2 regions of the Streptomyces asoensis genome follow, and region 2 is predicted to be linked to the other one. Evidence: riboswitches for the same ligand, from Rfam matches in the RefSeq annotation. Region 2 holds a riboswitch; the other holds the start of a gene.
What was found. Region 2 has a riboswitch for glycine ahead of gcvT (glycine cleavage system aminomethyltransferase GcvT). Riboswitches for the same ligand answer to the same signal wherever they lie in the genome.

Region 1 (10,752 bases), 4.9 Mb from region 2:
GCTACTGACCGGCCCCCGGGCACCGTCCGGGGGGACTCCCCAGGGAAGGTCCATGCTTCAAACACCGAGGGGCGGTGTCGGACACGGCACCGCCTCCGCGGACGGTGGTTCGATGAGCATCGGCACCGTGCTGAACGCGCTGCGTGACGAGTTTCCCGAAGTCACCATCTCCAAGATCCGTTTCCTGGAGTCGGAAGGGCTCATCGAGCCGCAGCGGACCCCTTCGGGGTACCGGAAGTTCAGTGTGCAGGACGTCGAGCGCCTCGGCCACGTCCTGAGGATGCAGCGGGACCACTATCTGCCGCTCAAGGTCATCCGTGAGCACTTGGACGCCATGGAGCGCGGTGAGGCCGCGCCGCTGCCGACCGTGGGCCGGCAGCGGGACGGTGAGGCCGTTGTGGAGGCGTCGGAGGGGCCCACCGTCGCCAGGATCGGCCGGTCCGAGCTGCTGGCGGCCGCGGGAATCGGCGAGCCGGAGCTCAAGGAGTGGGAGTCGTACGGTCTCGTCGTGCCGTTGGAGGACGGGGTCTACGACGCCGAGGCGGCCACGGTGGCAGCGCTCGTCGCCGAGCTGGGCAGGTTCGGGATCGAGCCCCGGCACCTGCGGGTGATGAAGGCTGCGGCCGATCGTGAGGCCGGCCTCGTGGACCAGGTGGTGGCCCCGCTCAAGCGCCACCGCAATCCGCAGACCAGGGCCCACGCGCAGGCCCGTACGAAGGAACTCGCGGGGCTCACGGTGCGGCTGCACGCGGCGTTGGTGCAGACGGCGCTCGGGGTGCGGCTGCCCTGAGCGGGCGGTTTCGCCCTGGGCGGATCGGTCACCCGTTCCCGGCCCGACTACCCAAACGTCCCGGGCACGGCCTAGGGTTGCTGTGTGAACGAGCTCGATGTCGTAGGTGTCCGGGTCGAGATGCCCTCCAACCAACCGATCGTGCTGCTGCGTGAAGTGGGAGGCGACCGTTACCTTCCCATCTGGATCGGACCGGGTGAGGCGACGGCGATCGCCTTCGCCCAGCAGGGCATGGCTCCCGCGCGACCGCTGACCCACGACCTGTTCAAGGACGTGCTGGAGGCCGTCGGCCAGGAGCTCACCGAGGTGCGCATCACGGACCTGCGGGAGGGCGTCTTCTACGCGGAGCTGGTCTTCGCCAGCGGGGTCGAGGTGAGCGCGCGTCCCTCGGACGCCATAGCGCTGGCGTTGCGCACGGGGACACCGATCTACGGCAGTGACACGGTCCTGGACGACGCGGGGATCGCCATCCCGGACGAGCAGGAGGACGAGGTGGAGAAGTTCCGCGAGTTCCTCGACCAGATCTCGCCCGAGGACTTCGGCACCAGCAACCAGTAGTCGGCACATGCGCGGAATGCGGGCGTCCTGCACGGGGACGCCCGCCCCGTTTTCGGCAAATGCCAACGGCGAGTGAGAGCGTCCTACGGCTACTTCTCAGCGCATTCGGCTAGCCTTTCCCCGCGGTGGGGTGCGGGAAACCACTCTCAGGGTGATTATCACTCGGCGTGCCGAGTGTGGCGATCGTTGACGCACCCCTGGTGACTGCCTACCGTCGACAGGGCAGGTCAAGGACGGAGGTCGGCGTGAGAAGCAGCGGCGACGGTACGGCTGGGGGTGCCCCCGGACTCGGTGTCGGGGGAAGCGGTCCGTACCCTTCCCCGGGCTCTCCAGCACGCTCGAGCAGGGGATACCCCCAGCAGAGCAGCGCGGCCGATCACGCTCCGCAGCGTCCGGCGGCCGTGCCGAGCAGCGGAGGGGCGACATCCATGGCGTCCGAGCAGATCGGCTATCGCGGTCCGACGGCCTGCGCGGCCGCGGGCATCACCTATCGGCAACTGGACTACTGGGCCCGCACCGGGCTGGTCGAGCCGAGCGTGCGGCCCGCCCACGGGTCCGGCACGCAGCGTCTGTACAGCTTCCGGGACGTCGTCGTCCTGAAGATCGTCAAGCGGTTCCTCGACACCGGGGTGTCGCTCCAGAACATCCGCACCGCGGTGCAGCATCTGCGGGAGCGCGGGTTCAGTGACCTGGAGCGCATGACGCTGATGAGCGACGGCGCCACCGTCTACGAGTGCACCTCGCCGGACGAGGTCCACGCGCTGCTCCAGGGCGGGCAGGGCATCTTCGGGATCGCCGTGGGCGTGGTGTGGCGGGACGTCGAGAGCGCGCTGTCGCAGTTGCACGGGGAGCGTGTCGACACCGGGGAGACGCTCGTCGGGCACAATCCGGCGGACGAACTGGCACGTCGGCGCAACCGGGCGGTCTGAAACCCCTCCAGGAGCGCGAGGGGCGGCTGTACGACGTCATTGTCAGTGGCGTGGTGCAGCATCGGACATGTGAGAAACGCGCCCACGATCCTGCATCTCGACATGGATGCCTTCTTCGCGCAGGCGGAGCAGGCGTCCAAGCCGAGCCTGTGCGGGAAAGCCGTGGTCGTGGGCGGTCTGGGGCCTCGCGGAGTGGTCGCGACCGCCTCCTACGAGGCGCGGGTCTTCGGAGTGCACTCGGCGATGCCCATGGCCCAGGCGCGCCGGCGGGCCCCGAACGCCGCGTATCTGGTTCCGCGCTTCGCGTTCTACCGGTCGATCAGCGAGCAGGTCATGGGGCTGCTGCGGGCGCTGTCGCCGCTGGTGGAGCCGCTGAGCCTGGACGAGGCCTTCGTGGACCTGGATGCCGGGGGAGCGGCCTGGGACAGTGAGTCGGCGCGGCTGGCGGGGATCAGGCTGCGCGCGGACATACGGGCCGTCACCGGGCTCACGGGTTCGGTGGGTCTGGCCTCCTGCAAGATGCTGGCGAAGATCGCCTCGGAGCAGGCGAAGCCCGACGGGCTGGTGCTCATCGAGCCGGGGACCGAGCGGGCCCTGCTCGGCCCGCTGTCGGTGCGGACCCTGCCGGGGGTCGGCCCGGCGACGGGGGACCATCTGCGGCGGGCCGGGATCACCACGATCGACGAGATCGCCGAGGCCGGTGAGGACGAGCTGGTGCGGCTGCTGGGCAAGGCGCACGGGCACGCGCTGTACGCCATGGCGCTGGCCCGCGACGACCGGCCCGTGGTGGCGGAGCGGGAGGCCAAGTCGGTGTCGGTCGAGGACACGTACGACGTGGACATCCACGACCGGGTCCGGGTGGAGCTGGAGGTGCAGCGGCTCGCGGACCGGTGTGTGCGCAGGCTGCGGGGGGCCGGTCTGTCGGGGCGGACCATCGTGCTGAAGGTGCGGCGGTACGACTTCTCCACGCTCACCCGGTCCGAGACCCTGCGGGGGCCCACCGATGATCCGGGGGTGGTCCGGGAGGCGGCGGCCCGGTTGCTGGACTCGGTGGACACGACGGGTGGGGTGCGGCTGCTCGGGGTGGGCGTCAGCGGACTGGCGGATTTCACGCAGGAGGATCTGTTCGCGCAGGCCGCTGAGGACCGGGCGGACGGGGCCGAGGAGGAACTCGCGGACGAGCCCGTCGGCGAGATTCCGGTGCCGGTCGAGCACCAGTGGCGCCCAGGACACGATGTGCGGCATGCCGAGCTCGGACACGGATGGGTGCAGGGCAGCGGGTTGGGCCGGGTCACCGTGCGCTTCGAGACGCCCGAGTCGGAGCCGGGACGGGTACGCACTTTCAGGACCGACGATCCGGGGCTGGAGCCGGCGGATCCGTTGCCGCTGGTGCGACGAAGACCTGGTGACGACGGCGGGCCGGCGGCAGGAGCGCCGCATCCGGAGGCCAAGCCGTCGGAGGTCGAGTCCGGGAACTCTGCGTGAGGCGGATCAGTTACACAGAGTGAAGCGGTTCGAAGTGTGGGGTGGGCCGGAGCGGTGGCGGTGTCCCGCGAGGTGACACCGGTGACGGATGGGGAGCTGAATGAAGCTGCACGGAGGCCGGTTCGCGGACCCGGCCGGGGTGTCGCCGGAGCGCGAAGCCGAGATGCGCCGGGTGGTGGACCGGGTCACCCGGTGGGCCGGGAACCGGAGCGACGTGGTGGGGCTGCTGCTCGTCGGGTCCATTGCGCGCGGGGGCGCGCGTCCCGACCCGGACGTGGACCTCGTGGTGTTGTCGACGGCGCCCGCCCGGTACGCGGAGGACGACGGGTGGGGGCGTGAGCTGGCCCTGGGCGAGGTGGCCCGGGTCCGGGAACGGGGGCCTGTCACCGAATGGCGGTATGTGACCGCCTCCGGCCTGGAGGTCGAGGTGGGCGTCGGTTCTGCCCACTGGGCGCGGACCGATCCGGTCGACGCCGGCACACGAAGAGTCATCACGGACGGCGCCCGGCCGCTGTACGACCCTGCCGGGATTCTGGGGGCGCTGATACAGGCCTGTGGCTGAGGGGGCTCAGCTGTCGTCCGTACCCGCCAGTCGGCCGAAGTCGTGGTCGGGGAGCGGGGGAGCGGCGCCCACGTCGAGGCCGTAGTGGTGGTAGAGCTGGAGTTCCTGTTCCGGGGAGAGGTGGCGACCCACGCCGAAGTCGGGAGCGTCCTTGATCAGGGCCCGGTCGAAGGGGATGTGCAGGGTGCCCTCGACCAGCTGGCTGGGCTCCAGGGGGACGAAGGCGTCGCGGGAGAACAGACCGGTGCGTATGGCCGCCCACTCCGGCACTCCGGTGGCGTCGTCGAGGTAGACCTCGTCGACGGTGCCGATCTTGGTGCCGTTGCGGTCGAATGCCTTGCGGCCGATCAGGTTGCGCGGATCGATGTCGGTCTGCACGGGCCCTCCACTTGGTCGCAACTCATCCGTAAGCACTACAAAAGAGCACATTGGGACGAGTGGCCACTCGAGCGAGTCTCGTTGACCCCGCTGGTAGTCTGACAACGGCTGCTGACACCGCGCGGGAGAGTCCTCCGGACATCACCGGAGGCGCCGAAGGAGCAAATCCTCCCCGGAATCTCTCAGGCTCACGTACCGCACGGACGAGGTCACTCTGGAAAGCAGGGCGGGTGCCGACGGCGTCGACGGCTTCCGCTCTCACCGACGGTGAAAGCCGGGTGCCCTCGGGCGACCCGGTGAAGCTCTCAGGTTGAGATGACAGAGGGGGAGGCCGTCCGGGTACCCACCGTGGTGACCCTCGAAGGTCGTGTCAGACCAGGAGGCCTCCGTAATGACCGCCCAACGCATTCCGCTCGCAGAGCTCGAGCAGGGAATTTCCTTCGAACAGCGCCACATCGGGCCCGACCTCGAGGCGCGGGCCAAGATGCTCGCACAGGTCGGCTACGGCTCGCTCGACGAGCTCACCGCCGCAGCGGTCCCGGATGTGATCAAGAACGCCGACGCGCTGGACCTGCCGGGAGCGCGCACCGAGGCCGAGGTGCTGGCCGAGCTGCGCTCGCTGGCCGACCGCAACCAGGTCCTCGACTCGATGATCGGACTCGGCTACTACGGGACGTTCACGCCGCCCGTCATCCTGCGCAACGTCATGGAGAACCCGGCCTGGTACACGGCCTACACGCCGTACCAGCCGGAGATCTCCCAGGGTCGGCTCGAGGCGCTGCTGAACTTCCAGACCGTGGTCGCCGACCTCACCGGGCTGCCGACCTCCGGAGCGTCGCTGCTCGACGAGGGCACGGCCGCCGCCGAGGCGATGGCGCTGTCCCGGCGCATGGGGAAGAACAAGAAGGGCCTCTTCCTCATCGACGCGGACGCGCTGCCGCAGACCATCGCCGTGATCGAGACCCGCGCCGAGCCGACGGGCGTGGAGATCGTCGTCGCCGACCTGAGCGACGGGATTCCCGCGGAGATCGCCGCGCGGGAGATCAACGGCGTGCTCGTCCAGTACCCCGGTGCCTCCGGTGCCGTACGTGACCTCAAGGCGCTCGTCGACCAGGCGCACGGGCTCGGCGCGCTCGTCACCGTCGCCGCGGATCTGCTCGCGCTGACGCTGCTGAAGTCGCCGGGCGAGCTGGGGGCGGACATCGCGGTCGGTACGACGCAGCGGTTCGGTGTGCCGATGGGCTTCGGCGGACCGCACGCCGGGTACATGGCCGTCCGCGAGCAGTTCGCGCGCAGCCTGCCGGGGCGGCTGGTGGGCGTGTCGGTGGACGCCGACGGACACAAGGCCTACCGGCTCGCGCTACAGACGCGCGAGCAGCACATCCGGCGCGAGAAGGCCACCAGCAACATCTGCACGGCGCAGGTGCTGCTGGCGGTGATGGCGGGGATGTACGCCGTCTACCACGGTCCCGACGGGCTCCGGGCGATCGCCCGGCGCACGCACCGATACGCCTCGATCCTCGCCGCCGGGCTCGAGGCCGGTGGTGTCGAGGTCGTGCACGGGTCGTACTTCGACACGCTGACCGTGCGGGTGCCGGCGAAGGCCGCCGAGGTCGTCGCCGCCGCGCGGGAACTCGGGGTCAACCTGCACCTCGTCGACGCCGACCAGGTGTCGATCGCCTGCGACGAGACGACCGCTCGGGCGCAGGTGTCCGCCGTCTGGGCCGCCTTCGGGGTGGACGGCGACATCGAGGCGCTCGACGCGGCCACCGCCGACTCCCTGCCCGCCGGGCTGCTGCGGTCCGACGCGGTCCTGACGCACCCCGTCTTCCACCAGCACCGTTCCGAGACCGCGATGCTGCGCTATCTGCGCAGGCTCGCCGACCGGGACTACGCGCTGGACCGGGGCATGATCCCGCTGGGCTCCTGCACCATGAAGCTCAACGCGACCACCGAGATGGAGCCGGTCACCTGGCCCGAGTTCGGGCAGCTGCACCCGTTCGCGCCGGCCGAACAGGCGGAGGGCTACCTGACGCTCATCCGCGAGCTGGAGGAGCGGCTCGCCGAGGTCACCGGGTACGACAAGGTGTCGCTCCAGCCGAACGCCGGGTCGCAGGGCGAGCTGGCCGGGCTGCTCGCCGTCCGCGGGTACCACCGGGGCAACGGGGACGAGCAGCGGACCGTGTGCCTCATCCCGTCCTCCGCGCACGGCACGAACGCGGCCAGCGCCGTGATGGCGGGCATGAAGGTCGTCGTCGTGAAGACCGCCGAGGACGGCGAGATCGACGTCGAGGACCTGCGGGCGAAGATCGAGCGGCACCGGGACGAGCTGTCGGTGCTGATGATCACCTACCCGTCGACGCACGGGGTGTTCGAGGAGCATGTCGCCGACATCTGCGCCCAGGTGCACGAGGCGGGCGGGCAGGTGTACGTCGACGGCGCCAACCTCAACGCGCTCGTCGGTCTCGCCAAGCCGGGGCACTTCGGCGGTGACGTCTCGCATCTGAACCTGCACAAGACGTTCTGCATCCCCCACGGGGGCGGCGGCCCGGGCGTCGGACCCGTCGCCGTACGGTCGCACCTGGCGCCGTATCTGCCGAACCACCCGCTTCAGCCCGCCGCCGGGCCGGACACCGGGGTGGGGCCGATCTCCGCGGCTCCCTGGGGTTCCGCCGGGATACTGCCGATCTCGTGGGCGTATGTGCGCCTCATGGGCGGCGAGGGGCTCAAGCGGGCCACGCAGGTGGCCGTGCTGAGCGCCAACTACATCGCCAAGCGGCTGGAGCCGCACTACCCGGTGCTCTACAACGGGCCGGGCGGGCTGGTCGCGCACGAGTGCATCATCGACCTGCGGCCGCTGACCAAGGCGACCGGCGTGAGCGTCGACGACGTCGCGAAGCGGCTCATCGACTACGGGTTCCACGCGCCGACGATGTCGTTCCCGGTGGCCGGGACGCTGATGATCGAGCCGACCGAGTCCGAGGACCTGATCGAGATCGACCGTTTCTGCGAGGCGATGATCGCCATCCGTGCGGAGATCGAGAAGGTCGGAGCGGGCGAATGGCCGGCCGAGGACAACCCGCTGCACGGTGCCCCGCACACCGCGGCGGCGCTGGGCGGGGAGTGGGAGCACGCGTACACGCGTGAGGAGGCCGTCTTCCCGGCCGGTGTGTCGGCCGCCGACAAGTACTGGCCGCCGGTGCGCCGGATCGACCAGGCCTTCGGCGACCGGAACCTGGTCTGCTCGTGCCCGCCGCTGGACGCGTACGAGGACTGAGCCGGTGCGTTGAGGGCCCCCGTCCGTTCCGGGCGGGGGCCCTCACGCGCGCTATGCCGTCGCCAGGGACACCTCGGTCGCCTTGATCAGGGCGACGACGTCGGAGCCGACGAAGAGACCCAGGTCGGTGGCTGCTTCCTTGGTGATCACCGCGGTGAGTTCGCCCCCGTCCATGGAGACCTTCACCGAGGCCATGACCCCGCCCGTCACGAGGCCGGTGATCGTGCCGGTGAGCTGGTTGCGGATCGAGAGACCGTCGACCCGGCCGGTGGCCAGGGAGACCTCCGTCGACTTCACCAGGGCGCGGACGGCGGTGCCGGCGGCGAGGGCGAGTTGGTTCACGGCCTCCAGCGTGATGGCCGCCGTGAGGTCCTGGCCGCCGTCCAGACGGATCTTGACGGTGGCCATCACCTCGCCGGGATGGACGGCGGTGACGGTGCCGGGGAGTTGATTGCGGATGCTCAGGCTCATGAGCGTCAACGGTAGGCCGCCGAGCCCCTTATGCGGGTTATGCGCGGGTATACGTCGTCCGGCGGCGTCAGGACACGTCGGACGACGGCCCGGGGGCGGGTCAGCCCGTGTGGACGCGGGGGCGTCGGTCGCGGTCCGGTTCGGCCTCGCGCAGGACCTCCCGGGTGACCGGAGCGACCTCGCCCTGGCCGAAGAGGAAGAAGCGCAGGAAGTTGGCGAAGGGGTTGCCCTCGGTCCATTCGAAGTAGATGTGCGGGATGCAGCCGGTGGAGTCACGGGTGTGCAGCAGCAGCGCGGCCAGGGCGTTGGAGATGGAGGAGGACTCCAGGGTCAGGACGCGGTAGCGGTTGTGCAGGACCTCGCCGCGTACGGTCAGGCCCGACTCGAACTCGGAGGGGTCGACGACGGTGACCTCGACGAAGACGAAATCCTCCCCGGGGATGTCGTTGTCCTGCCGGATCTGTTCGATCTTGTCGCGGTACTCGGCCTTGTCGCGCTGGTCGGGCTCGTTGGCGATGAACCGTATCTTGCGGCTGGCCATGTCCCGGATGAAACGTTCCGCCATCGAGTCCAGGGTCACGCTGGTCACTCGGAGCTCGAAGGCCCTGGCCAGCCGGGACAGCAGCGAGACCAGGATGATGCCCGCGATGAAGCAGGCGCCGATCTTCACGCCGTCGGGGCGCTCGATGACGTTCACGACGGTCACATAGAGCAGGACCGCCGAGACCACGGCGAAGCCGACCGTCCAGCCCCGCTGCCGGGCGCGGCGGGCGGCGATGGTCACCGCGATCGCCGCCGAGGACATCAGGACCAGGACGCCGGTGGCGTAGGCGCCGCCCTGGGCGTCGACGTCGGCGTCGAAGATCCAGGTGACCAGGAAGGCCACGAGGGTGAAGACGATCACCATGGGGCGGACGGCGCGGGCCCAGTGCGGGGCCATGCCGTAGCGGGGGAGGTAGCGGGGCATCAGGTTGAGCAGCCCGGCCATCGCGGAGGCGCCGGCGAACCACAGGATGGCGATCGTCGACACGTCGTACACCGTGCCGAAGGCGTTGCCCAGGTACTCGTGGGACAGGTAGGCGAGGGCGCGTCCGTTGGCCTGGCCGCCGGACTCGAACTCCTTCTCCGGGATCAGCACCGTGGTGATGAAGCTGGTGGCGATCAGGAAGACGCTCATGATCAGGGCGGCGGTCGTCAGCAGCTTCTTCGTGTCCCGGATGCGGCCCTTGGGGTTCTCCGCGGTGTCGTCCGGGTCGCCCTGGACGTGCGGCATGACCGCGACGCCGGTCTCGAAGCCGGACAGGCCCAGCGCGAGCTTGGGGAAGACCAGCAGGGAGACACCGATCATCGCGAACACGTTGCCGTGCTCGGCGGTCAGCGCGTCGGCCCAGTCGGTGACCACATGGCCCTCGGTGACCACATGCCACAGACCGACGGCCACGACGACGACGTTCAGACCGAGATAGACCACGACCAGCGCTACCGCGACGCCGATGGCCTCCAGGAAGCCCTTGAGGAACACGGCGCCGAGCAGGGCGACTAGGACGAGCGTGATCACCATCTGCCGGTCGTGCAGGGTGCTGGTCAGGTGCGGGTTCTCGACCAGGTGGGTCGAGGCGTCCGCCGCGGACAGGGTGATGGTGATCAGGAAGTCCGTGGCGGCGAACCCGAGCAGGGTCAGGACGAACAGCTTGCCCTTCCAGAAGGACAGCAGCCGTTCCAGCATCGCGATCGAGCCCTCGCCGTGCGGACTCTCCTCGGCGACGCGCCGGTAGACCGGCAGCGCGCCCGCCAGGGTGACGATCACCAGCACGATCGTCGCCACCGGGGAGAGCAGGCCGGCCGCGAGGGCGGCGATACCCGGCTGGTAGCCGAGGGTCGAGAAGTAGTCGACGCCGGTCAGGCACATCACCCGGTACCAGCGCTGGCCCTTGTGCTCGGGCGCGGCCTCGGTGTCCGGGGCCGCCTGGTGAGTGTGGCCCTTGCCCATGTCGGACAGGCCCTCCAGCATCCAGGAACGCAGGCGACCGGGAGGAGGGTGCTCGGTGGTGGCCATCGGGGCGCTCCTGATGTGCGGATCGGCGTGTGGTTTCGGCCATCACGCGGACGGCGGAATCAGCGTAAGCGGAGAGTGACGCCCAGGCCCCTGGATCATGGGCGGGACGGCGTCAAGCTTCCGTTAAGACTGGTCGTGGGGTGGACACGCAGCGTGACACGCCGTCGGGTTTGATTCCGGCCGCCGGATCATCACCCCCGCCTGCTTCGTAATGTTCGTCGATTGATCCGAATGTTTCGATGCGTC
Region 2 (10,752 bases):
TTCCTCGGCCGCGCTCGGGGCCGCTTCCGCGGTCGGCTCGTGCAATGGTGCCGTCATCTGGCAGGGACCCCTCTCAACCGGCGGTAGCCGGCCCGCACTTGCCGCTGTAGCGGCGTGATCAGTCCGTAATACGCAGGGGATAAGTCCCCTGACGCCGGAGTCTTCAACGGTTTGGCGATCTGTAGCCAGACTTGGCAGTGAATGGATGCGTAAACGTGATCCGGGTAGAGGGGTTCCGTTATCCGGACGGCGGGTAACGGCCCCCGGACGGTGACTTATTGGGTCAGAACGGACAAAACCGGTACCAATCGCCGCTATCTACGCGCGAAGACATCCGGCCCCCACCTCGCGGCAGGACCCGCTTCGGATGTCAGTAGCGTCCGGTGGGCGGATAGCCGTAGCCGCCGGCGGGAGCCTGGGCCGGTGCTGGCGCGTGGGCCTCGCGGTCGTAGAAGGGCCGGGCGGTGGCACGCATCCACATCACGACGGGGTCGTACTCGTCCGTCATGGCGACCGTCGACACCGGCAGCCCGTCCGGCACGGCCCCGATGGACTGCTGCATCATCGCCCGTACGGCGTCCACGGCCGGCGGGGAGGAGTCGTACACGTCGAGCCCGATCGCCAGGTAGGGCGCACCCAGCGCCGGCTGCACCCAGGCGCGGCGCAACGCGCGGACCGCCGGGGTACGGTGGGCGTTCTGCGCGAGCAGGGCGTAGAACTGCGGGATCTCGATGCCCGGTTCGGACAGCCGCAACGGCCCGGCCGGCTGGCGCTCCAGGCCGGTGGCGATACGGCGCAGATCCAGCCACGGAATGCCGACACCGCCGCCGGGGGCGTGCGGGTTCAACCAGAGGCCGTAGTGGTCGGGGTAGAGGGTGCGGGCCACGTCCAGCCCGTCCACCACCTCGTAGGACCTGTTCCAGCCACTCGCGCTGAGCTCCTGGGCGGAGGTGACGCAGGGGGCGTAGCCGTGCCCGTCGACCTCCATGTTTCCGTACTGGGCGTCCGGGGAGCCGGCCTGGCCGTGCCACAGCAGCATCCAGAGCTGACCGGAGGAGGGCGTCGCGAGCGCGCGCAGGAGCGCCTCGTAGGCGTCGTAGCGCCCGGGCGTGACCTGGCGCAGCATGTGCTCGACCGAGCCGGTCGCGGCAGTGCCAGCGCTCACTTTTTATCGCCCCTTCGAGAAGTTGCCCCGCGTTGGAGTCCAGCTTAGGCGCTCCGCTGGTCGAGCCGTTGAGAGCTCGAGGCTTGCTGTGTTCTTCGGGCTGCCGATCGTGCGTGGCCGTGCGCGCCCCGCGGCGGAGCCGCATACGGATGCAGCCCGCGCCCCGGGGTGGGCCGCCCTAGCGTGAGTAGAAGGCGCGGACCCGCTCCCGCATCCAGTCGCCCACCGGGTCCTGGGCGACGTCCAGGAGGACCAGGTTGACCGGCCAGGGGGCGGGCGCCGTCGTCAGGGCCCGGCCCAGGGCCTCCAGGGGAAGGGCCCGCAGGTCGCCCTCCCACTGGGAGAGTTCCACGCCCACGAACATCACCGGGTCCGCCGTCTCGATGGCGGCCAGGCAACGGCGGGCCGTGCGGACCACGCCCGTGGCCTCGAACTCCGCCGAGGCCGCGGCCAGGAAGTCCATCGGGTCGTCCTGCCAGTCGGGCTCGTAGAGGCGGACCCGGCCGCCGGCCGCGGTGCCGTCCAGCGGGGTGCGGCCCGCCCGGCAGAGCTCCGCCACGGCTGCCGGGGGCAGCGGGACGCCGACCACGCCGTCCGGGTTCACCAGGATGCCCACCTGCGGGGGCAGCCCCCGGGCGAACTCCACGGCCGGCGCGATCGTGAACGACATGTGCGAGCCGACGACCTGCCGGAACTGCTCCTCGGAGCTGAAGACCGGCACGTACACCTGGCCCTCGAGCTCCATCGTGGGCAGGTCGAGGGGGCCGCTGTGCGGGCCGCCGCCGCCGGGCAGCGGCACCCAGACGAAGCTGCGTCCGAGCACCTCGACGATCCGGCCGCCGGCTCCCGGCACGCCGAGGGAGACGGAGAGCACCTCCTCCAGCTCGTTGCCGGGCCATCCGCCGTGCGGATGGGGGTGTGCCTGCGCCGGAAAGTCCGCGGAGAAGTCCGTCGGAAAGTTCGCCGGGGGGAAATCCATCTGCCTACCGCCTGCTGAGAACCGCTCACTTCGCTGTGGCTGAAAGGCTAGCGGGTACCGGGGGTCGCACCCGAGCCCTCAGCCCGTGAAACCGATGCGGCGCAGTGTGTCGGCCGCCGCGCGGTCGAGCAGCACCGCCGAGCCGCAGCCCTCGGGCAGTCGGCCCTTCTCCACCGAGCGCGCCAGCCGGGCGGCGGCGTGGCGGTGGCGCAGGAACGCGTACCGGGAGACGCCCCGGCCTCGCTCGCGCTGCCCCTCCAGCGCCGTGTCCGCGCCGACGTCCAGCAGCAGCAGGTGGAGGGTGCCGCCGCGGCGGCGGGCCTCTCGGGCCAGCCAGTCACGGACCCAGGCCTGCGTGCCGCAGTCGTGCACGACGACGCCCGCGCCACTGCGCAGCGCCCGGCGCAGTCCGGCGTAGTGGGCGAGCCGGACGAGGGGGCGGTAGAGGCCGTAGGGCAGGAAGCGGGGGGCGCGGGCGTCCCAGCGGTCCCGGGTGTCCTGGGAGTCGACGCGGATGCCCTGCACGGTCCGCCGCATGAGCGTGGACTTGCCGCTGCCGGGCAGACCGGTGACCACGACCAGGTCACGGGGGCCGAAGAGCAGGCCGTGCGGGCTGCGGCCGGCCCGCTCGCGCAGGTCGCGGACGACGGGCGCCGGCTGCGGACCGCACGCCTCCCGGGCCGGGGCGACGGGCTGCGCGGGCAGCGCGACCCCCGAGCCGGTCGCGAATGCCGTGGACCTTGCCGTGGTCGTCCTGTTCACCGTGATCGTCCTCCCCTGGGGTCAGATGGTGTCCTCATCCCCACTGAGCGTAAAGAGAAGGTAATGCGCTGCGCCTAGCGTTTTCGTGCGCGTACCGACACAAGCCGGTTACAGATGCGGCCTGCCGTGATCGGGGCGAGCCGTGCAATGATGGCCGCGCCAACTGCATACCGGCCGTTTGAATCCGCGCGGGAGAGTCCTCAGCAGCAGCTTCGCTGGGGCGCCGAAGGAGCAAGTCCCTCCCTTGAATCTCTCAGGCCCCGTTACCGCGCGGGCGAGGCACATCTGAAAAGCGGGCCGCTGTCTCCAGTGGCTCCACCCAAGGTGCAAGTCATGATCGATCCCGTCGCGGGCCGTCATGGCGAACCTCTCAGGTTCCGATGACAGATGGGGAGGAACGACCTCGCCGTGCCGTCATGCCTTGGGAGACGAACGCCCGATGAGCAGTACCGACCCCGCATCCGACCAGAGCGCCGAGCAGCGCCACACCGCCCTCGACGCGGTGCATCGTGCGCTCGGCGCGACGATGACCGACTTCGCCGGCTGGGACATGCCCCTGCGTTACGGCTCCGAGCGCGACGAGCACCACGCCGTCCGCACCAGGGCCGGGCTCTTCGACCTCTCGCACATGGGCGAGATCACCGTCACCGGCCCGCAGGCCGCCGCCCTCCTCGACTTCGCCCTGGTGGGCAACATCGGGGCGGTCAAGAACGCCCGCGCCCGCTACACGATGATCTGCCGGGCGGACGGCGGCATCCTGGACGACCTGATCGTCTACCGGCTCGCCGAGACCGAGTTCATGGTGGTGGCCAACGCCTCCAACGCGCAGGTCGTGCTGGACGCTCTGACCGAGCGCGCCGAGGGCTTCGACGCGGAGGTCCGCGACGACCGCGACACCTACGCGCTGATCGCCGTACAGGGCCCCGAGTCCCCCGGCATCCTCGCGGCCGTCACCGACGCCGACCTGGACGGCCTGAAGTACTACGCCGGCCTGCCCGGCACCGTCGCCGGCGTCCCGGCCCTCATCGCGCGCACCGGCTACACCGGCGAGGACGGCTTCGAACTCTTCGTACGGCCGGAGCACGCCGTCGAGCTGTGGCAGGCGCTGACCAAGGCCGGCGAGGGTGTCGGACTGGTGCCCTGCGGTCTGTCCTGCCGGGACACGCTGCGCCTGGAGGCGGGCATGCCGCTGTACGGGCACGAGCTGAGCACCTCCCTCACCCCGTTCGACGCCGGCCTCGGCCGGGTGGTGAAGTTCGACAAGGACGGCGACTTCGTCGGGCGTACGGCGCTGGAGGCGGCCGCCGGGCGCGCCGCCTCGCAGCCCCCGCGCGTCCTCGTCGGCCTGGTCGCCGAGGGCCGCCGGGTCCCGCGCGCCGGGTTCGCCGTCGTCGCCGGCGGCGAGGTGATCGGCGAGGTCACCTCCGGCGCCCCCTCCCCCACCCTCGGCAAGCCGATCGCGATGGCGTACGTCGACGCCGCCCACGCGGCGCCGGGAACCACGGGCGTCGGCGTGGACATCCGAGGCAGCCACGAGCCGTACGAGGTCGTGGCGCTGCCGTTCTACAAGCGCCAGAAGTAGACACTGGGCGCGTTGACGCCCGCCCGCGCGTGACCCTGCGCACATTTCCGCTGCTCACGTGCGTTTCCAGCAGTCCCCCATTCACCAGCACCCTCCCGCGTACAGGAGAATTCAGGCCATGAGCAACCCCCAGCAGCTGCGCTACAGCAAGGAGCACGAGTGGCTGTCGGTCGCCGAGGACGGCGTCTCGACGGTCGGCATCACGGAGCACGCGGCCAACGCGCTCGGCGACGTGGTCTTCGTCCAGCTCCCCGAGGTCGGTGACACGGTGACCGCGGGCGAGACCTGCGGCGAGCTGGAGTCGACCAAGTCGGTCAGCGAGCTGTACGCACCGGTCTCCGGCGAGATCGTCGAGGTCAACCAGGACGTCGTCGACGACCCGGCGCTGGTGAACTCCGCCCCCTTCGAGGGCGGATGGCTGTTCAAGGTACGCACGGCGGGCGAGCAGGACGACCTGCTCACCGCCGACGAGTACACCGCCTACACCGCCGGCTGAGGAGTCGTAGACGCATGTCCGTCCTGAACACGCCCCTGCACGAGCTCGACCCGGAGATCGCCGCCGCGGTCGACGCCGAGCTGAACCGCCAGCAGTCCACGCTCGAGATGATCGCCTCGGAGAACTTCGCTCCGCTCGCGGTGATGGAGGCGCAGGGCTCGGTCCTGACCAACAAGTACGCCGAGGGCTACCCGGGCCGCCGCTACTACGGCGGCTGCGAGCACGTCGACGTGGCCGAGCAGATCGCGATCGACCGGATCAAGGAGCTGTTCGGCGCCGAGTACGCCAACGTCCAGCCCCACTCGGGCGCCTCCGCCAACCAGGCCGCCCTGTTCGCGATGGCCCAGCCCGGCGACACGATCCTCGGCCTGGACCTGGCGCACGGCGGTCACCTGACCCACGGCATGCGGCTGAACTTCTCCGGCAAGCAGTTCGACGTGGTCGCGTACCACGTGGACGACGCCGGCCTGGTCGACATGGCCGAGGTCGAGCGGCTCGCCAAGGAGCACCGTCCGAAGGTGATCATCGCGGGCTGGTCGGCGTACCCGCGGCAGCTGGACTTCGCCGAGTTCCGCCGGATCGCGGACGAGGTCGAGGCCTTCCTGTGGGTCGACATGGCGCACTTCGCGGGTCTGGTCGCGGCCGGTCTCCACCCGAACCCGGTGGAGTACGCCGACGTCGTCACGTCCACCACCCACAAGACGCTGGGCGGCCCCCGCGGCGGCATCATCCTCGCGAAGAAGGAGTTCGCGAAGAAGCTGAACTCGTCCGTCTTCCCGGGCTTCCAGGGCGGCCCCCTGGAGCACGTGATCGCGGCCAAGGCGGTCTCCTTCAAGGTCGCCGCGAGCGAGGAATTCAAGGAGCGTCAGGTCCGCACGGTCGAGGGCGCGAGGATCCTCGCCGAGCGACTGACCGTGCCGGACGCCCGCGCGGCCGGGGTGAACGTCCTGTCCGGCGGCACCGACGTGCACCTGATCCTGGTCGACCTGCGCGAGTCCGAGCTGGACGGTCAGCAGGCCGAGGACCGGCTGCACGAGGTCGGGATCACGGTCAACCGCAACGCGGTCCCGAACGACCCGCGGCCCCCGATGGTCACCTCCGGACTGCGGATCGGCACGCCCGCCCTCGCGACCCGCGGCTTCACCGCCGAGGACTTCGCCGAGGTCGCGGACGTGATCGCCGAGACGCTGAAGGCGCCGTCCCCGTTCGCGGAGGCCGACGCGGCGGCGCTGAAGGCCCGGGTCACGGCCCTGGCCGACAAGCACCCGCTGTACCCCGGTCTGAGCGAATAGTTCCTTTTCCCGGGTGCCGCGCACACTGTGAGGTGTGGGCGGCACCCCGCACCACCCCCGTATTGAGGAGTTCCCCGTGGCCATCTCGGTCTTCGACCTGTTCTCGATCGGCATCGGCCCGTCCAGCTCCCACACGGTCGGCCCGATGCGCGCGGCCCGCATGTTCGCACGGCGGGTGCGGGGCGAGGGCCTGCTGGACTCCGTCACGTCGGTGCGCTGCGAGCTGTACGGCTCGCTCGGCGCGACCGGCCACGGCCACGGCACGCCGAAGGCGGTGCTGCTCGGCCTGGAGGGCTCCTCGCCGCGCACGGTGGACGTGGAGGGCGCGGACGACCGGGTGGAGCAGATCAAGGACTCCGGCCGGCTGCGGCTGCTGGGCTCGCACGAGATCCCGTTCTCCTTCGACGAGGACCTGGTCCTGCACCGCCGCAAGGCCCTCCCGTACCACGCCAACGGCATGACGATATGGGCCCACGACGCCCAGGGCGCCGAGCTGCTGTCGAAGACGTACTACTCGGTCGGCGGCGGCTTCGTCGTGGACGAGGACGCGGTCGGCGCGGACCGCATCAAACTCGACGACACGGTCCTGAAGTACCCCTTCCGCACGGGCGACGAGCTGCTGCGCCTGGCGAAGGAGACCGGCCTGTCGATCTCCTCGCTGATGCTGGAGAACGAGCGCGCCTGGCGCACCGAGGACGAGATCCGGGACGGGCTGCTGGAGATCTGGCGGGTGATGCAGGCGTGCGTGTCGCGGGGCATGTCACGCGAGGGCATCCTGCCGGGTGGCCTGCGGGTCCGCCGCCGGGCCGCCATGACGGCGCGGCAGCTCCGGGCGGAGGGCGACCCGTTGGCGCTCTCCATGGAGTGGATCACGCTGTACGCGATGGCGGTGAACGAGGAGAACGCGGCCGGCGGCCGGGTGGTGACAGCCCCCACGAACGGCGCGGCCGGCATCATCCCGGCAGTCCTGCACTACTACGTGAACTTCGTGCCCGGCGCCGATGAGGACGGAGTGGTCCGCTTCCTGCTCGCGGCCGGCGCGATCGGCATGCTCTTCAAGGAGAACGCCTCCATCTCCGGCGCCGAGGTCGGCTGCCAGGGCGAGGTCGGCTCGGCCTGCTCGATGGCGGCGGGCGCGCTGGCCGAGGTCCTCGGCGGCTCCCCCGAGCAGGTCGAGAACGCGGCCGAGATCGGCATGGAACACAACCTCGGCCTGACCTGCGACCCCGTGGGCGGCCTGGTCCAGATCCCGTGCATCGAGCGCAACGGCATGGCCTCGGTGAAGGCGGTCACGGCGGCCCGTATGGCGATGCGCGGCGACGGGTCGCACAAGGTGTCCCTGGACAAGGTCATCAAGACGATGAAGGACACGGGCGCGGACATGAGCGTCAAGTACAAGGAGACAGCCCGCGGCGGGCTGGCGGTGAACATCATCGAGTGCTAGGGAAATAGACCTTCCCTGATCACTGGGCGGAGTGTCCCCGGGACCGGCTCGGTCAGGGGCCTCCCATGAAGTGGTAGGCGTTCCCGGCGGTGACGATCCCGCCGTCCAGGACGCGAGCTGCGGTTGCCAGGGTGCGGCCGTAGAGCCTGCCCTTGCTCAGGTCCCAGGCAGCGAACAGGTGACCTGGCGATCTTCTTGACCCCGGCGATCTTCGCCACCGGCTTGCCCCGCGCGGACAACAGCGCCCTCCGGGCCCGCCGCCAGGTCACCACTGACCCGGTGCCTCTGCGGACGATCCGCGACAGGCACTGTCTCTCGTCGTCATCGATCTCGCGGACGCGTACTCGTTCCGCCACCCCGGCCTGACGACACCGCGCCGCCCGGACGCCACAGCACCAGGAACCCCCGCGTTCCGGGGGCGGCGTCGAATCGGCGGTCCACGCGGCCCGATGGGCGGGGCTTTACGACCGATCCGGTGAAATGCGACGACATGCCGCAAGATCAGCACTCTCTGTGTCTACATAAGCACTATCAGTGACATCATCGGCCGATCTGACTGCCTTACAGCGGATCGGCACCCGGAGGCTGAAGTGGGAACGCTGAACAAGCTGGAACAGCGCTTCGAGGCTCTAGTCAACGATGCCTTCGCCAAGATCTTCAGATCCGCCGTGCAACCCCTGGAGTTTGCCGGCGCGCTCCGGCGCGAGTGCGACGTCAACGCCAGGATCTGGACCGAGGGCTGCACCATCGCACCCAACGGTTTCGTCGTCGAACTCAGTCCGGGCGACCACGAGACCTACGGCGCATGCCTGGTCATGCTCGGCGAAGAGCTGGTGGAGAAGGTGCGCGCGCACGCCGAGGAACAGCAGTACTCGTTCGTAGGTCCGTTGAAGGTTCAGCTACAGCGGGCGGAGAACTTGAAGGTCGGGCAGTATCGCGTGCGCAGCCGCCTCGAGGTGCCGCCCGAGGTCAAGCACGCCCTGGAAGTCGACCAGTGGTACCGCGCCACGCACGCGACGGCGCTCGGGCCGGGCGGCAGTGGCGCCCGGCCCTGGCCACCGCCGGCGCACGTCCTGCGGGGTGAAAAGCGGGCACTGACCCCTGATCAGTTGATATCGATGGGGCTTTCTTTCAGCGAAAACGGCAGCTTGGTCCGCGCCGCCCCGCCGAGCGCTCTCGCCGCGCCGCCGCGGCCGCTCCGCCCCATCGAGCCGGTGACGGACCGCCCGGGCGTCGCTGTCCTGTCTCGGTCCGGTCACGCGGTGCATGCCCCCACTGCCGGGCAGGGCGGGCGTCCGGCGCTTGACCCCGCAGGAGTGGTGTCGGGCATAACGCCTGCCCGCCGCCACGCCGTCGACTCCGTGCCCGAGGGGCCCACCATCTCGTCGAAAGGACAGAACATGACGAACGATCGCAACATCTACGCCGACGATCCTGCACCCGGCAGGGGCAGGGAGCTCTCCGACGGACTCGTTCCCACGCCGCCGGACCCGCACGTCGTCGGCGGGCCCCAGGCCTTCGTGCCGGCGGAGCCGTTGGCCGGCCCGCGGGCGGCCAACGAGACCGTGTCGCAGGGCGGGCCGGCGGAGAATCACTCCCCGGCACCCGCGGGGAACCGCTACGGCGCAGTGCCCTTTACGGCTCCCTATGACAGGGTCGCGCAGCCGACCCGGGTCGCCGGCGGAACACCGCCCTTCGCCCGCCCGCCGGCGCACCACGCTGCGGCACCATGGCTGGAGCCGGACCGGAGCGGCCGCGGGGCACTGGGGCACAGTGCGACCGTCGAGCTCTCCTCCGACCGTCTGCTGCGCGGTCAGCCCAACGGCCGACGAATCCTCAGCCGGTTGCGCATCGGTGGCAGGACCGCCGAACGAGAGCGCCAGCAGAAAATGGCCATCCTCCGCACGCCGGTGATGCAGTGCCACAAGATCGCCGTCATCAGCCTCAAGGGCGGAGTCGGCAAGACGACCACCACGACCGCCCTGGGCGCGACTCTCGCCACCGAGCGTCAGGACCGGGTCGTCGCGATCGACGCCAATCCGGACGCAGGTACCCTCAGCCGCCGTGTCCGTAGCGAAACCGGCGCGACCATCCGCGACCTCGTAGCCGAAATCCCCAACCTCACCAACTACATGTCCGTACGGCGCTTCACCTCCCAGTCCCCGAGCGGCCTCGAGGTCCTGGCCAATGAGGTGGACCCCGCTCTCTCGACGGCGTTCAACGACGAGGACTACCGACAGGTCGTCAGCTGCCTCGGACAGCACTACCCGATCATCCTCACCGACTCCGGCACCGGCCTGCTGCACAGCGCGATGCGGGGCGTCCTGGACTTCGCCGATCAACTGATCGTGGTCGCCACGCCCAGCGTGGACGGCGCGACCAGCGCCAGTACCACCCTGGACTGGCTCATCGCGCACCAGTACGAGGACCTCGTCAGCCGGAGCATCACCGTGGTGTCCGAGGCGCGCCGGAAGAGCAAGATGGTGAAGGTGAACGAGGTCCTGGACCATTTCCGTGCCCGTTGCCGGGGTGTGGTGGTGGTCCCGTTCGACGAGCACCTCGCGACGGGCGCGGAGGTCGATCTGGAGCAGATGAAGGCACGGACCCGCGAGGCCTACCTCGAGCTGGCGACGCTGGTGGCCGCGGACTTCCCTCGCACCCAGCCCGAGGCCGTGAGCTGGGCGGCCTCCTACCCTCACTCGGGATACAACGCGCCCAGCTATTTCGCCGCTCCCGCACGGGCGTGATCCGTCACCGGAGTCGGGCTGCCGGCTGATTTCGGGGCGTCGGCCCTGGAGGACCCGGCGATGGGAGGAGACGGCTGACGCGGTGGCGGAACCGCGCTGCCGTACGAGCCCGACACGAGAGGCCCCCGGATGGATCCGGGGGCCTCTCGCCAGGTAGCACCTGCATCCGGGACGAAGGGCGCTGGTTGGAAGTCGTCGATCCGCCCGCACGGATTCCGCAGCCCGGTCACCTCGACCACGGTCCGGACGGCCGGACGGACGGTCGAGCTGCCGGACGGACCGCGC

Region 1: another riboswitch for glycine. It lies ahead of gcvP (aminomethyl-transferring glycine dehydrogenase); the one in region 2 lies ahead of gcvT (glycine cleavage system aminomethyltransferase GcvT).

What each region holds. Positions count from the first base shown of each region.
Region 1 covers NZ_CP049838.1:1,963,847-1,974,598, reverse strand. The annotation lists gene G9272_RS08760 (FHA domain-containing protein) at 1-8, shown strand, start outside; gene ftsR (transcriptional regulator FtsR) at 53-790, shown strand; gene G9272_RS08750 (bifunctional nuclease family protein) at 875-1,348, shown strand; gene G9272_RS08745 (MerR family transcriptional regulator) at 1,594-2,277, shown strand; gene G9272_RS08740 (DNA polymerase IV) at 2,347-3,762, shown strand; gene G9272_RS08735 (nucleotidyltransferase domain-containing protein) at 3,863-4,324, shown strand; gene G9272_RS08730 (PRC-barrel domain-containing protein) at 4,331-4,702, opposite strand; glycine riboswitch at 4,815-4,910, shown strand; gene gcvP (aminomethyl-transferring glycine dehydrogenase) at 5,094-7,979, shown strand; gene G9272_RS08720 (TOBE domain-containing protein) at 8,031-8,450, opposite strand; gene G9272_RS08715 (APC family permease) at 8,551-10,506, opposite strand.
Region 2 covers NZ_CP049838.1:6,895,808-6,906,559, reverse strand. The annotation lists gene G9272_RS31010 (ABC transporter permease) at 1-57, opposite strand, end outside; gene G9272_RS31005 (enhanced serine sensitivity protein SseB C-terminal domain-containing protein) at 371-1,126, opposite strand; gene G9272_RS31000 (enhanced serine sensitivity protein SseB) at 1,344-2,144, opposite strand; gene G9272_RS30995 (AAA family ATPase) at 2,223-2,906, opposite strand; glycine riboswitch at 3,086-3,185, shown strand; glycine riboswitch at 3,186-3,303, shown strand; gene gcvT (glycine cleavage system aminomethyltransferase GcvT) at 3,346-4,488, shown strand; gene gcvH (glycine cleavage system protein GcvH) at 4,607-4,984, shown strand; gene glyA (serine hydroxymethyltransferase) at 4,999-6,276, shown strand; gene G9272_RS30975 (L-serine ammonia-lyase) at 6,353-7,720, shown strand; partial or broken gene G9272_RS46225 (IS630 family transposase) at 7,891-8,076, opposite strand; gene G9272_RS30970 (FhaA domain-containing protein) at 8,311-10,467, shown strand.